Regions from separate parts of the Advenella sp. RU8 genome, predicted to be linked through region 2. Evidence: predicted binding sites of a transcription regulator. Region 2 holds the regulator's gene; each other region holds the start of a gene.
What was found. Region 2 encodes NrdR, which represses ribonucleotide reductase genes. Its sites were predicted from a motif close to CACNANATNTNGTG; they were not measured.
Positions count from the first base shown of each region.

Region 1: the regulator NrdR is predicted to act here: its motif matches at 2,322-2,335, upstream of ACM5Q9_RS13335 (ribonucleoside triphosphate reductase).
Region 3: the regulator NrdR is predicted to act here: its motif matches at 1,933-1,946, upstream of nrdA (class 1a ribonucleoside-diphosphate reductase subunit alpha).

Region 1 is NZ_JBLWIS010000013.1:33,596-38,307, reverse strand. It holds gene ACM5Q9_RS13350 (TPM domain-containing protein) at 1-631, opposite strand, end outside; gene ACM5Q9_RS13345 (LemA family protein) at 631-1,257, opposite strand; gene ACM5Q9_RS13340 (LysE family translocator) at 1,609-2,241, shown strand; gene ACM5Q9_RS13335 (ribonucleoside triphosphate reductase) at 2,383-4,092, shown strand; gene nrdD (anaerobic ribonucleoside-triphosphate reductase) at 4,139-4,318, shown strand; gene ACM5Q9_RS13325 (anaerobic ribonucleoside-triphosphate reductase activating protein) at 4,357-4,712, shown strand, end outside.
Region 2 is NZ_JBLWIS010000010.1:46,106-50,817, forward strand. It holds gene ACM5Q9_RS11960 (hypothetical protein) at 1-33, shown strand, start outside; gene ACM5Q9_RS11965 (hypothetical protein) at 83-1,018, shown strand; tRNA gene ACM5Q9_RS11970 (tRNA-Ser) at 1,238-1,325, opposite strand; gene ACM5Q9_RS11975 (riboflavin synthase) at 1,399-2,004, opposite strand; gene ribD (bifunctional diaminohydroxyphosphoribosylaminopyrimidine deaminase/5-amino-6-(5-phosphoribosylamino)uracil reductase RibD) at 2,023-3,153, opposite strand; gene nrdR (transcriptional regulator NrdR) at 3,166-3,645, opposite strand; gene glyA (serine hydroxymethyltransferase) at 3,702-4,712, opposite strand, start outside.
Region 3 is NZ_JBLWIS010000002.1:227,158-231,869, reverse strand. It holds gene nrdA (class 1a ribonucleoside-diphosphate reductase subunit alpha) at 1-1,748, opposite strand, end outside; gene dusA (tRNA dihydrouridine(20/20a) synthase DusA) at 2,081-3,115, opposite strand; gene ACM5Q9_RS03620 (ClcB-like voltage-gated chloride channel protein) at 3,102-4,712, opposite strand, start outside.

The sequences.
Region 1 (4,712 bases), on a different contig from region 2:
CAAACGCAGGCCACATGAAAAGAAAAAACAGCAGGAAAATGAAAAATGGCCAATCACCTTCATCAAAATCAGACGATGACTGCTGCCAATCGTTAGCCGGCGGAGGCAATTCTTCTTTTTCAATCAGGCCAACCAGTGCATCTACCCCCGCTTGCACCCCGCCTGCATAATCGTCTGCCTTGAAGTGAGGCGCCACATGGTCATTAATAATGCGCGAAGCCAGCACATCGGGCACCGCACCCTCCAGGCCATAGCCCACTTCCAGCCGCATGCGGCGGTCATCCTTGGCAATCAGGAATAAAATACCGTCGTCGACCTTGGCACGGCCCACTTTCCATTCATCAAAAACCCGGCGCGAATAGGTTTCTACCGTATCAGGCTGCACCGTGGGTACCATCAGTACAAATACCTGGGCACCCTTGTTTTTTTCAAGGGCTGCCAGCTTTTGTTCTATTTCGGCTTGCTGCCCAGCAGAAAGCGTGCCGGTAAGATCGGTAACCCGCGCCTGCAGGTTGGGCACGGGCACCAGTTCCTGGGCACTGGCCTGAAAACCGGCCAGGACGCATAACATAAAAAGCAATGACAGCCAATAGCGTGTCATGCTGGCGGAACGGGAAAGCGTGGCCAACATTACTGCGCCGCTGCCGGTTGGTTTACCCGGGGCGAAACATCAAATTTCACTTCGGGCACACGCATGATTTCCGCCTGGTTCTCTACCCCGAAATTGGGTTTGACATCATAGCCAAAGATTTTGGCGGTAATTAAAGTAGGGAAAGTACGAATCAGCGTATTGTAGTTTTGCACTTCCTTGATATAGCGGCCACGTGCAGTGGCAATCCGGTTTTCGGTACCTTCCAGTTGCACGTTAAGATCGCGGAACAGGGCATCCGACTTCAGTTGCGGGTAGTTTTCAGAAACTGCAATCAGGCGTGACAAGGCCGATGTAAGCTGCCCCTGGGCTGCCTGAAACTGGGCCAGCTCTTCCCCAGTGGGCAATTTGTCTGCCGACACCTGCACCGAACCTACCCTTGAACGGGCATTGGTTACTTCGGTAAGCACTTCCCTTTCATTGACCATATAGGCATTGACACTGGAAACCAGCTGCGGCACCAGGTCTGCGCGGCGCTGGTACTGGTTAAGGGTCTCGGACCAGGAAGCCTTGACACCTTCATCCAGCGTCTGGATCTCGTTATAGCCACATCCGGCTAGTACCGTTGACAGCAAAAAGATACTGATAAGGGAAAAAAATCGTTTCATGGCTTCTCTTGAAAATATGGATAGGCAGAACCGGGGCAGAATAAACCCGTTCAAAAGATTATAGCGTGCCAATGCCGGAATGCCGTTGCAAAAAAACGGCGCCTGGGGCTTCATCCGGTTAAATTGTGCAAATATAGTAAGCCTTGTCTAGAATCAATACCCGCTTTAACACCACATCACGATCAACCAAACCGGATTTTATCCAGCAACTACGCTACAATTTTCTCTTTGTATATGAGCAGTCCGCTTGCATGCAAATTCATATAGCTTGATCCCGGACTTCTCCCAACAGTTCAAGTCCGGCTACATGACAATATAAAAACCTCACTGTTTCCGGCTCACCAACTCACCATGTCACTTTCCGTCTGGCTTACCTTATTTGCCGCCTGCTGGGCTATTTCCATTTCCCCAGGCCCCGGTGCCGTGGCCTCCATGTCATCAGGTTTACGTTTCGGCTTCAGGCTTGGTTACTGGAATGCGATTGGCCTGGCAATTGGTCTGGCCATACAGTTCGTGATCAGCGTGATTGGGGTTGGTGCCCTGCTGGCCACCTCTGAAACGGCGTTCAATATCATCAAATGGGCCGGTGTCCTGTATCTGATTTATCTGGGTTATAAGCAGTACTGGTCTCCGGTTGCCATCATCAGGCTTGAAGAAACGGCCGCACAAGATACCCCCATTCATCAACTGATCATGCAGGGTATCCTGGTTAATATCATGAACCCCAAAGGGGCCATTTTCCTGCTGGCGGTCATTCCGCAATTCCTTGACCTGTCCAAACCCCTACCCATCCAGTATGTGTTAATTGCTCTCACCCTATGTGCCGTAGACCTGGTGGTCATGGCGGTTTATACCGGCTTGGCAGCCAAAGTCATGCACGTCATGCGCAACCCGCACCACGCAGCCAGAATGAATAAATTCTTTGGCCTGTTGTTCATTGCGGCAGCCCTGTTCATGGCTGGCATGGGACAGAAACTGGCATAAGATGCGTTCCCACGCGGGAACTGACAGAAGGTTAATCCAGATCAAACAATCTTTCTTTTTGACCAAACCACCCTTGAGGTAACTATATATTGTGTTTAATATTCACAAAAACACAATATATAGATTACCAAGGATGAATTCATGTCACAGGAAAGCCTGATCAATGCTCAAACCAGCATTGATGAATATCTTAGCCAAGCCGACTGGCGCGTTAACGCCAATGCCAACCAGGGTTACTCGCTGGGTGGCCTGATTCTGAACATTTCCGGCAAAATGATTGCCACCTACTGGCTTAACCATATTTACCCGCCAGAAGTTGGCCAGGCCCACCGTAATGCCGACCTGCACATCCATGACCTGGACATGCTTTCCGGCTACTGCGCCGGCTGGTCATTACGCACCCTGCTGAACGAAGGGTTGAATGGCGTGCCTGGGAAAGTGGAATCAGCTCCCCCAAAACACATGTCCAGCGCGATCGGGCAAATCGTGAACTTCCTGGGTACCTTGCAAAACGAATGGGCAGGTGCCCAGGCCTTCAGCTCTTTCGACACCTACATGGCGCCCTATGTACGGGTAGACCATCTTGACTACACCACCGTCAAGCAATACATGCAGGAACTCATCTACAACCTGAACGTGCCTTCACGCTGGGGTACGCAAACGCCTTTCACCAATCTTACTTTTGACTGGGTTTGCCCCGAAGACCTGCGCGAACAAACACCCGTGATTGCGGGCAAGGAAATGCCGTTTTACTATGGTGACCTGCAGGAAGAAATGGACATGATCAACCGTGCCTACATCGAAATCATGATGGAGGGCGATGAAAAGGGCCGGGTGTTCACCTTTCCGATTCCCACCTACAACATTACCGAAGACTTCGACTGGCACAGTCCGAATGCCGAATTGATGTTTGAAATGACGGCCAAGTATGGCCTGCCGTATTTCCAGAACTTCATCAATTCCGAGCTTAAGCCCAACATGATCCGTTCCATGTGCTGCCGCCTGCAATTAGACTTGCGTGAACTGCTCAAACGCGGCAATGGCCTGTTCGGCTCGGCAGAGCAAACCGGTTCCCTGGGTGTGGTTACCATTAACTGCGCCCGCCTTGGCTACCAATATGCAGGTGATGAAGCCGGCCTGTTTACACGGCTAGACTACCTGATGGAACTGGGCAAGACCAGCCTGGAACTAAAGCGCACGGAAATCCAGAAACACATGGATAACGGCCTGTTCCCCTACACCAAGCGTTACCTGGGTACGCTACGCAACCACTTTTCAACCTTGGGTGTGAATGGCATCAATGAGATGATCCGCAACTTCACCCATGACGAGCATGACATTACCTCGGAATGGGGTCATGATTTTGCCATTCGCCTGCTGGATCATATCCGCGCGAAAATGCTGGTTTTCCAGGAAGAAACCGGACACATGTATAACCTGGAAGCTACCCCTGCCGAGGGCACCACCTACCGTTTTGCCAAAGAAGACCGCAAACGCTTCCCTGACATTTTGCAAGCGGGTACGCAGGACATGCCCTATTACACCAACTCATCCCAGCTGCCTGTCGGCTTCACTGATGATCCGTTTGAAGCACTGGAGCGGCAAGATGAGCTGCAACGCAAATACACCGGGGGTACGGTTTTGCACCTGTACATGACTGATCCGCTGTCTACCGCGGATGCCTGCCGCAACCTGGTCAAGCGTTCCTTAAGCCGCTTCCATTTGCCTTACATAACCGTGACCCCCACATTTTCGATTTGCCCCAAACACGGCTATCTGGGCGGAAGCCATAAGTTCTGCCCGAAATGCGATGATGAGCTGATTCAGAAAAAATTGAAAGAAGCCGTATAAATCAACCCAAATCCACTCAAATAAATTCAACTTTAAAGGAAAAAAAATGCAAAGCACTCTTATGAACAAACCAGCAAATATCACCCTGAGCGACGACGAGCGACAGCCCTGCGAAATCTGGACCCGTGTCATGGGCTACCACCGCCCTATGTCTTCCTTCAATATTGGCAAAAAAGGCGAGTTTCATGAAAGAAAATACTTCAGCGAAAAAGAGGCCCGCCTTTGATTCCTGACGCAGCACATGCTTCGCTAAGGGTTGGGGGGATGACCCCCTTCAGTACATCGGATTACCCCGGCCAGATGGCAGCCGTACTTTTTGTGCAGGGCTGTCCCTGGCGTTGTGGCTACTGCCATAACCCGCATCTGCAGGAACGGGGTACCGACAATCCGCTGGATTGGGGCGACATCATGAAGTTCCTGAAACGGCGTGCCGGGCTAATTGACGCAGTGGTATTCAGTGGTGGCGAACCCACCATAGATCCTGCCCTTGAAGATGGCATGCAGCAGGTAAAGGCACTGGGTTATAAAATCGGCCTGCACTGCGCGGGCATTTACCCAAGACGGCTTAAAGAAGTGCTGCCACTGGTGGACTGGGTGGGTCTGGATATCAAGGCCACATT
Region 2 (4,712 bases):
GAATATGAAGAGGCTAAGAAGACCAGTTACTAAGCAAACCAAACCCTCTTTTTAACAAGCAGACACATTAACAGAAAACAAAATGACGACCATTCTTAGCAAAAAATTACTGTCACTTATTGGAGCAGGCTTACTGATTCTGATCGCGGCAATATGGTTTCTAGGTAATAATTACGCAACCCGCACAGCCGAAGAAGAAATCTCGGCAACCCTTGCTGCTACACCGCTGGCCAATGAAATTCACTGGGAAAAACTAAGTGCCAATATTTTGGGTACTGTTACCATAGAAAATGTGACCATTGGCAAAAGAAAACCATTTCTGAATATTCAGAAACTGCAACTGTCGGGTTTTGAAAACTCGGCATCCCGCCTGCAAGGCCAACTGGTTTTAACCGGCGTGACTGATGCCAACGGACAAAGTCCCTTGCTGGAAAACACATTGCTTCAAAATGCCGGCTATGACAAAGCGGATCCCCTTAATGTAAGCCTGGATCTGGATGCCTTAAAAACCAAAGGCACGGCAGAAGTCCGCTTTAATCTTGATCAACGCGAAGTGATCAAGATAGACAGTTCTTTTTCCATAAGCCAGGCACAACAGTTAATGGCAGTACTTTCTTCTGGCCTTGAAAACAGTAAAGAGGCATTCTCTCCTATGATGATGTTCAGCATTGGCGCAATGCTTGAACCAATAAACATCAACAATACGGAAATCGAGATCGAGGACCAGGGATATATGAAAAAGGTTAATGCCCTCACTAACCAATATAATATCCCACTATTACCTTCGGAAAAAACGTTGGATACTGAAAAATTTGCCAAAGAGCAGCAACAGGCAAACATTGAGCAGGCAATACAACAATGCGCCCTACCCGACCCTGAAAACCAGCTTTTTGAGAAACCGGTTGAAACCTGCAAAGCAATTGCGAAATTCATGTTTCAGGAAAGCAATAAGCTTACGCTGAAACTGAAGTCTTTCCGCCTGAAAGAGCTTGATAAACTGGCTCCAAATATGTTGTAGCACCTTTCATCCGACCTTGGAATATATAAAATCGTATTCTGCTCAGGCTACAACAGCCTGAGCAGCCTCAGGCTGCCCCAGCGCCCTAAAGCATTCACAAATATTTATATTCTTTAATTCTGCTGGACGCTGTCATATTTAACGGCGAAAATGAAAAAATCCAGTTAATTTAATAACCGGCTTTTGACACTTTATGCATTACTTATGCATTTTAAATTTTGGCGGGTTGGGGGGGATTCGAACCCCCGAAACGTTTCCGTTTACACGCTTTCCAAGCGTGCGCCTTCAGCCACTCGGCCACCGACCCTTTTTTGTAAAGCTGGCTTTGCACCAGCTATACTTGCAACGCTGCCTTAAACAAACAGCATCAACTTAATCAATTATTTTAGCATCCTTTCCACATATCGTGCAATCATATCCACTTCCAAATTCACTTTATCACCCGCTTTGGTGTTGCGAAGTGTTGTATTCTGGATGGTATGGGGAATAATATTAATGCTAATAATGCAACCACTGTCATTATCGCTCACGCTGTTGACTGTCAGGCTAATGCCATTAACGGTAATAGAACCTTTATAGGCCAGGAATTTGGCCAGTTCCTGCGGAACCTGGATTTTAAGTTCATGAGACTCGCCCACCGCATCAAATGACACAACCGACCCCAGGCCATCCACATGACCTGAGACAATATGCCCATCCAATGAATCACCCATTTTAAGGGCGTGTTCAAGATTGACTTCACCTTGGGTATCCAGTCCAACCGTACGGTTCAGGCTTTCGCGGGAGACATCCACTTCAAACGTCTGCCCGGCAAATTTCACCACCGTCATGCAGGCCCCCTGAATGGCAATCGAGTCACCCAGTTTAGTTTTTTCCATATTAAAGCCTGGTGCCTGGATGGTTAAATGCACGCCATCCTGGCCAGTGCTTCCCAATGGTTCAACATTTGTGATTTTGCCCACAGCGGCAACAATTCCGGTAAACATATTTCTTCCTTGATGATCTTACTTGTGTAGAACGCTACTCAAGAGCGTGTTCCAGCGGTTTTGCAAACGCGCACGCAAACGCAAGTCGGGCGCAAAGGTTTGGGTTTCAAAAAAATCAAACTGGTAAGCCTGATCCAATGCATTCAAGACAGGCAAACGGAACAGGCTATGGGCATCACCCAGTATTTTAGGTGCCATATACAGCAGCAGTTCATCTAGCAAACCTGCCTGCAACAAGGCTCCGTTAAGTCCTGGCCCGGCTTCTACATGTACTTCGTTAATTTGCTGCCCGCCCATCCAGTCAAGCACAGCATCCAGATCAACATGGCCATTTTTTTCAGGCATGGCAATTACCTGCACGTTTTTGGCTTGCAGGCGTGCCGCCTTGGCTTCATCCAAATGGGTAGTAAACACCCATACCGGATCGCCATTAAATATCCGGGCAATTTCCGGGACCACAAAACGGCTGTCGATAATGGCACGAACTGGCTGGCGTGGGGTAGCGATTGAACGCACGTTCATGAGCGGATCATCATGCAAGACGGTACCCAGACCGGTTAACACCACACAACTTCTGGCACGCCAGTAATGCCCGTCGGCACGGGCGGCTGCACTGGTAATCCACTGTGACTGCCCATTGTACAAGGCCATGCGCCCGTCCAATGAAGAAGCCAATTTGGTCCACACCCAGGGACGGCCAGTTGTCATGCGCGAAATAAACCCAGGGTTGAATGCCAGCGCCTGTTCGGCTAACAGGTTACTGGCAACTTCTATGCCTGCTGCCTGCAATTTGGCAATTCCCCTGCCCCCCACCAAAGGATTGGGGTCTGCCATGGCAATGACCACGCGGGCAGGCTTGGCCGCAATAATGGCATCCACACAAGGCGGGGTTTTGCCATAATGACTGCAGGGCTCTAGGGTTACATAAAAAGTGCTGCCTGCCAGGTCATGCGCTTTTTCCTGTGCATCACGAATGGCACAGACTTCGGCATGAGGGCCACCCGTTTTTTGGGTTGCTCCCTGCCCCAGCAATTGCTGGTCTTTAACAATCACACAACCCACACGGGGGTTGGGGGTAGTAACAAACATGACTGAAGCGGCCTGCTCAAGCGCCTTGTTCATCCAGTAGAAATCATCAAGCTGGGTCAAAACAGATTCTTCCTATTTCTTTTCCAGTTTGGCGGCACTAACCGGCACCTGCATTTCCTGAATGGCCTTGACGAACTCGCCAATATCCTCAAAACTTTTATAAACCGAGGCAAACCGCACATAGGCAACCTGGTCCAGCTGCTTGAGCTCATTCATGACCAGTTCACCAATATGCCCGGTTGAAACTTCCTTGCCGGGCGTATTCAGCAATGCTTCCTGAATGCGATAAACGGCGGCCTCAAGAGCCTCGGTAGACACCGGGCGCTTGCGCAAGGCCAGCTTCAGGCTGGCCTGCAATTTTTTAATATCAAATTCTACGCGCGTTCCGTTTCTTTTGACGATGGTTGGCATGGACAGCTCCACCCGCTCATAGGTGGTAAAACGCCTGTCGCAATCCAGACAGCGGCGGCGCCGGCGTATGGTATCACCGTCTTCGGAAACCCTGGAATCTACCACCTGGGTTTCAGAGTGAGCACAGAACGGACATTTCATTTGATGGGAACCTTAACGTAAAACGCCTGCCGAAGCAGGCGCTGCTTGTCAGCAAATTATTTGTAAACCGGGAACTGTGCGGTCAATTGATTGACTTTTTCACGGACAGCCGCAATATTGGCAGCATCACGTGGATTATCCAGGACATCGGCAATCAGGTTAGCGGTCAGTTCGGCTTCTTTTTCGGTAAAGCCACGGGTTGTCATGGCAGGTGTACCCAAACGGATACCGCTGGTCACGAATGGTTTTTCAGGATCATTCGGGATTGCGTTTTTGTTAACCGTGATATGGGCATCACCCAGAACAGCCTCGGCTTCTTTACCGGTAATGCCCTTGGCACGCAGGTCTACCAGCATGACGTGACTTTCGGTACGGCCAGACACAATACGCAAACCACGTTTTACCAGTGTTTCTGCCAGGACTTTGGCATTCAGGGCAACCTGTTTGGCATAGTCTTTGAATTCAGGTGCCAGGGCTTCTTTGAAGGCAACGGCCTTACCGGCAATCACGTGCATCAAAGGACCACCCTGGATGCCAGGGAAAATGGCGGAATTAACGGCTTTTTCATATTCGGCTTTCATCATGATGACGCCGCCACGTGGACCACGCAGTGATTTGTGCGTGGTGGAAGTGACGAAGTCGGCATGTGGCACGGGGTTGGGGTACTGACCACCGGCGACCAGGCCTGCGTAGTGGGCGATGTCAACCATTAACAGGGCACCGTTATCGTGGGCAATTTTAGCCATGCGCTCGAAGTCGATACGCAGTGAGTAAGCAGAAGCACCGGCAACGATCAGTTTTGGCTTATGCTCTTTGGCCAGTTGTTCTACTTGTGCGTAGTTCAGCTCTTCGTTTTCATCCAATCCGTAAGGAATGAAGTTGTACAGTTTGCCAGAAGCGTTAACAGAAGCACCGTGTGTCAGGTGACCACCTTCAGCCAGGCTCATGCCCAGAACGGTATCGCCCGGTTTCAGGACAGCCATGTAAACACCCTGGTTGGCTTGTGACCCGGAGTTGGGCTGAACGTTGGCAGCTTCAGCACCAAACAGTTCTTTCAGGCGGTCGAT
Region 3 (4,712 bases), on a different contig from region 2:
TAGGTATCAATGGGCAAAATGCCCTTTGAATAGGTAGTTTCATTAAAGGCCGGGCAAGCACCATACTCTTTGGCCAGCGTTACCGATGCCTGCAGCAGGTAATATTGAATAGCCTCAAAAGTACGGTGTGTTAGCGCCTTGCCGCTGCCATCAGAGTACTTGGCATCGTTTTTGGCCAGGTAATAGGCGTAGTTGATGACACCAATACCCAAAGTGCGACGGTTCATCGTGGCAATTTGAGCCGCCTTGATCGGGTAGTCCTGATAATCCAGCAAGGCATCAAGGGCACGCACAACCAGGTCAGACAAAGACTTCAACTCATCCAGCGACTCGATCACACCCAGGTTGAATGCAGACAGGGTGCAAAGGGCAATCTCGCCGTTTTCATCGTTGATGTCATTCAATGGCTTGGTTGGCAAGGCAATTTCAAGACACAAGTTACTTTGGCGAACGGGGGCCACGGCAGGATCAAACGGACTGTGCGTATTGCAGTGATCGACGTTCTGGATGTAAATACGTCCGGTGCCCGCCCGTTCCTGCATCATGAGAGAGAACAGGTCTACCGCTTTTACTTTACGCTTGCGAATATCAGGATCGTTTTCATATTGTTCGTACAATTTTTCAAAACGGTTCTGGTCTTCAAAGAAAGCATCGTACAGGCCTGGTACATCTGAAGGAGAAAACAGGGTGATATCCCCGCCTTTTATAAGGCGTTGATACATGAGACGGTTGATTTGCACGCCATAATCCATGTGACGCACACGGTTCTCTTCCACACCACGATTGTTTTTCAACACCAGCAAGGATTCAACCTCTAGGTGCCACATAGGATAAAACAGGGTTGCCGCCCCACCACGCACACCACCCTGTGAGCAGCATTTAACCGCCGTCTGGAAATGTTTGTAGAAAGGGATGCACCCGGTGTGCTTGGCTTCTCCACCACGAATGGTGCTGCCAACCGCACGAATACGGCCCGCGTTAATGCCAATGCCTGCCCGTTGCGATACATAACGGACAATTGAACTGGTGGTCGCATTGATGGAGTCAAGGCTGTCACCACACTCAATCAATACACATGAGCTGAACTGGCGTGTCGGCGTACGGACGCCCGACATAATGGGTGTTGGCAGGGAAATCTTGAAGGTGGAAATGGCATCATAAAAGCCTTTCACGTACTGCAAGCGGGTTGCCTTGGGATATTTGGAAAACAGGCAAAGCGCAACCAGAATATAAAGAAACTGCGGGCTTTCATAAATTTCCTGGGTTACCCGGTTTTGCACCAGGTACTTGCCTTCCAGCTGCTTGACCGCTGCGTAAGAAAACGACATGTCACGCCAGTGGTCGATATAGGAATCGGCCTCGTCCAATTCTTCTTGAGTGTAATCCTCAAGGATATGGGCATCATACTTGCCCATGTCCACCATTTTAGTCACGTGATCAAACAGTTTGGGCGGATCAAACTGGCCAAAGGCGATCTTGCGCAAATGGAAAATGGCCAGGCGTGCGGCCAAATACTGATAATCAGGCGATTCTTCGGAAATCAGGTCGGCTGCGGCCTTGATGATGGTTTCGTGAATATCATCAGTACGGATACCATCATAAAACTGAATATGGGAACGCAACTCTACCTGCGACACAGAAACATGATCCAAGCCTTCAGCAGCCCATGCAACGACACGGTGAATTTTATCCAAGTTCAGGGGCTCTTTCTCCCCGCTACGTTTGGTGACTAATAGGTTCTTGTTCATCTGCTTTTCCGAAATAATTTTAACAACATTTTCCGCCTATCAACCTGTCTGATACAGGAATGCAAGCGGATGCTTTGGAGTGGATTTATAAAAATAAAACAGCCATCTTCATTGTATTTTATGAAAAAACAGTAAAGACAGCCATTAGATAAATTCTATATTTAGTTAGTGCTTTAGGGAGAACCACAATATATAGTATTTCAAAAACAATATCAAGTTCAAAAATGCGGCTTGAAAGCCTTAATATTCCATGTAGTTAATTGATAAAAAAGCCAATTTTTCCAACCATGAGATAAAAAAAATCATTGTAAAAAATTTATATTTTTTACTGTTCACGCCACAGTTTGACTGTCTGTAAACTGCTCAAAAGCCTGCCTTATGAAAGCTGAATCATTACAGGCCAACAAGCGATGATCAGACAAAGTCCGGCGCCACAGCCGCGAACCCTTCTGGCCATTGACCAGCCCAAGCATAGGCCTGACTGTCAAGCGCATAGGCACCCCCGCCGCAAGCTCCCTGTCGATATAAGACATCATAGCCTCAACAATGGCTTCATTGGAAAGAACGGCAACTTCAGGCCATAACAGCTGGCTGGCTTCACGTAGCACGTAAGGATCATGCCAGGCAGCACGCCCTATCATGACCCCGTCAAACTCGTTGGCCATAGCCTGCATTTGCTGCACTTCCTTAAGCCCGCCATTCAGGACAAACAGGGCATCGGGAAAGTCTTGCTTGAGTTGGCTAACCAAGTCATAACGCAAAGGCGGGATTTCGCGGTTATCTTTGGGGGACAACCCCTTAAGCACGGCATTACGGGCATGCGTAACAAACACCCGACAACCAGCATCATAGACTTTGCCAACAAAATCCCGAACAAAATCGTAAGATATATCGTAATCCAGCCCAAGGCGATGCTTGACCGTTACCGGCAAATCAACAGCATCCTGCATGGCCTTGACGCAATCAGCCACCAACTGGGGCTCTGCCATTAAACATGCCCCAAAAGCGCCTTTTTGCACACGCTCGGATGGGCAACCGCAGTTAAGATTGATTTCGTCGTAACCCCATTGCTGGCCTAAACGGGCACAATGCGCAAGGTCTTTTGGTTCACTGCCCCCCAATTGCAAAGCAACCGGATGCTCTTCGTCATTAAACCTCAGGTGCTTGGCAATATCCCCGTGAATCAGGGCACCAGTGGTGATCATTTCTGTATACAGCAAGGCCTTAGGGGCCAAAAGACGATGAAAGAAACGGCAATGACGGTCTGTAACATCAATCATGGGCGCAACCGAAAGACGCCATGGGGTATCAGCACGCGCATAAAGCCCCACTGGCGCCAATTTTTCCGGCTGTTTATTTTCGACCATTGTCATATAATTTTCTCGCTCTTACATCCAAAATAGCTTCACTGCTGGCATCCAGCAATCGTTTCAATTCATTAAACTTCTTAAGTACATCCGATTTATACACCACACCCAGCAAGATCGGCCTTTCATCTGCGCTTAAGACCGGCAGACGCTCACCACTGAAAGACACAAAATAGTCCAGCACTTCATCCAGTGTCATATCAGGATGTAACGCTGTCACATAAGACCGGTTAATCAGCTCTCCAGAAACAGGCGCCCGCAAGTCATTGCCCGACAGCAGAAAGCTGCTGATATCCTTATGGGCAATCACGCCTTGGTATTCGTTCATTTCATTCACGACATAAATAAAACGCACACCATATTCAATAAACATGTTCAGGGCATCCTGTACCGTTTGATTGTGCTTGATGACCGTACTTACCGGGCTCACCAGATTAGCCAACCTGAGCTGGCGCAGACGGTGACGCAATAGCAAATCTTTATCCCGCGACTCGGTCACTGCATACATGACTGCACCCGCTATGGATCTGGCCGTGAAATAGGAAAACACGCAAGCCAGCATAAGGGGCAGTATTATAGTATAACTATGCGTCATTTCAAAAATCATGATTATTGCCATTAAAGGTGCGCTGGTAGCCGCCGCCAGAAATGAGCCCATGCCCAGCAATACAAACAGCGCGGGATGGTCTGGCACCACAGGCAATAGCAAACTTAAAAGCTGTACAGACAACAGGCCCAAGGCACCACCCACAAACATCACAGGGGTAATTACTCCGCCAACCGCCCCCGACCCTACCGTAATCCCCGTAGATAAAACCTTGGTTAGCAATATCACGGCCACCGCCGACCAGGCCCAGGGCTCATGCAAAAAAGAATTCAGGACGCTATAGCCATTGCCAGCCACTCGGGGCTCCAGCAACGTAAACAAGCCCAGAACAAAGCCACCCAAGGCCAGCCGCAGCGGCAGCCCCAGGCCGGTTTTTTTGAACAGGCGCTTGGCATAATCAAGAAAGCGTAAAAACTGGGGGGCCAGCAAACCCGAAACAATGCCCAGGAAAATGGCAAAAACCAGGAAATGGGGAGAAACCGGCATCAGCTCGGGCAAGTCATACATGACATGGTAATAACCCAGCGTGCGCATGGTAATGTTTGCCGTTGCCGCAGACAGCAGCAACGGACCAAGGCTTTGCATGGACATGCTGCCCAAGACGATTTCCGCAACAAACAGCGCACCGGCTATCGGCGCATTATACGCCGCCGAGACACCCGCCGCCGCCCCGCAAGCCACCAACAATCGTAAAGAAACAACCTCAAAACAAAAAAAACGTCCGGTTGCCGAGGCCCCCATGGCGGCTAAGTGAATCATGGCGCCTTCCCGCCCCACCGATCCGCCGGTAGCAATCACGCTTAAGGAAGACAGGATCCTTAAAAACCCCTGCCGCAGTGACAGGTGCCCATTACCGATGGCAACGGCCTCCATATAGTCGGCATTGCTATCCACCTTGAGTTTGCTTCCCCACCACAAAAGCAGGCCGGCCACAAGGCCTCCCAGCGCAGGATAAAGAATTCGCTCAGGGGTTGACCAGCCGCGCGTGAT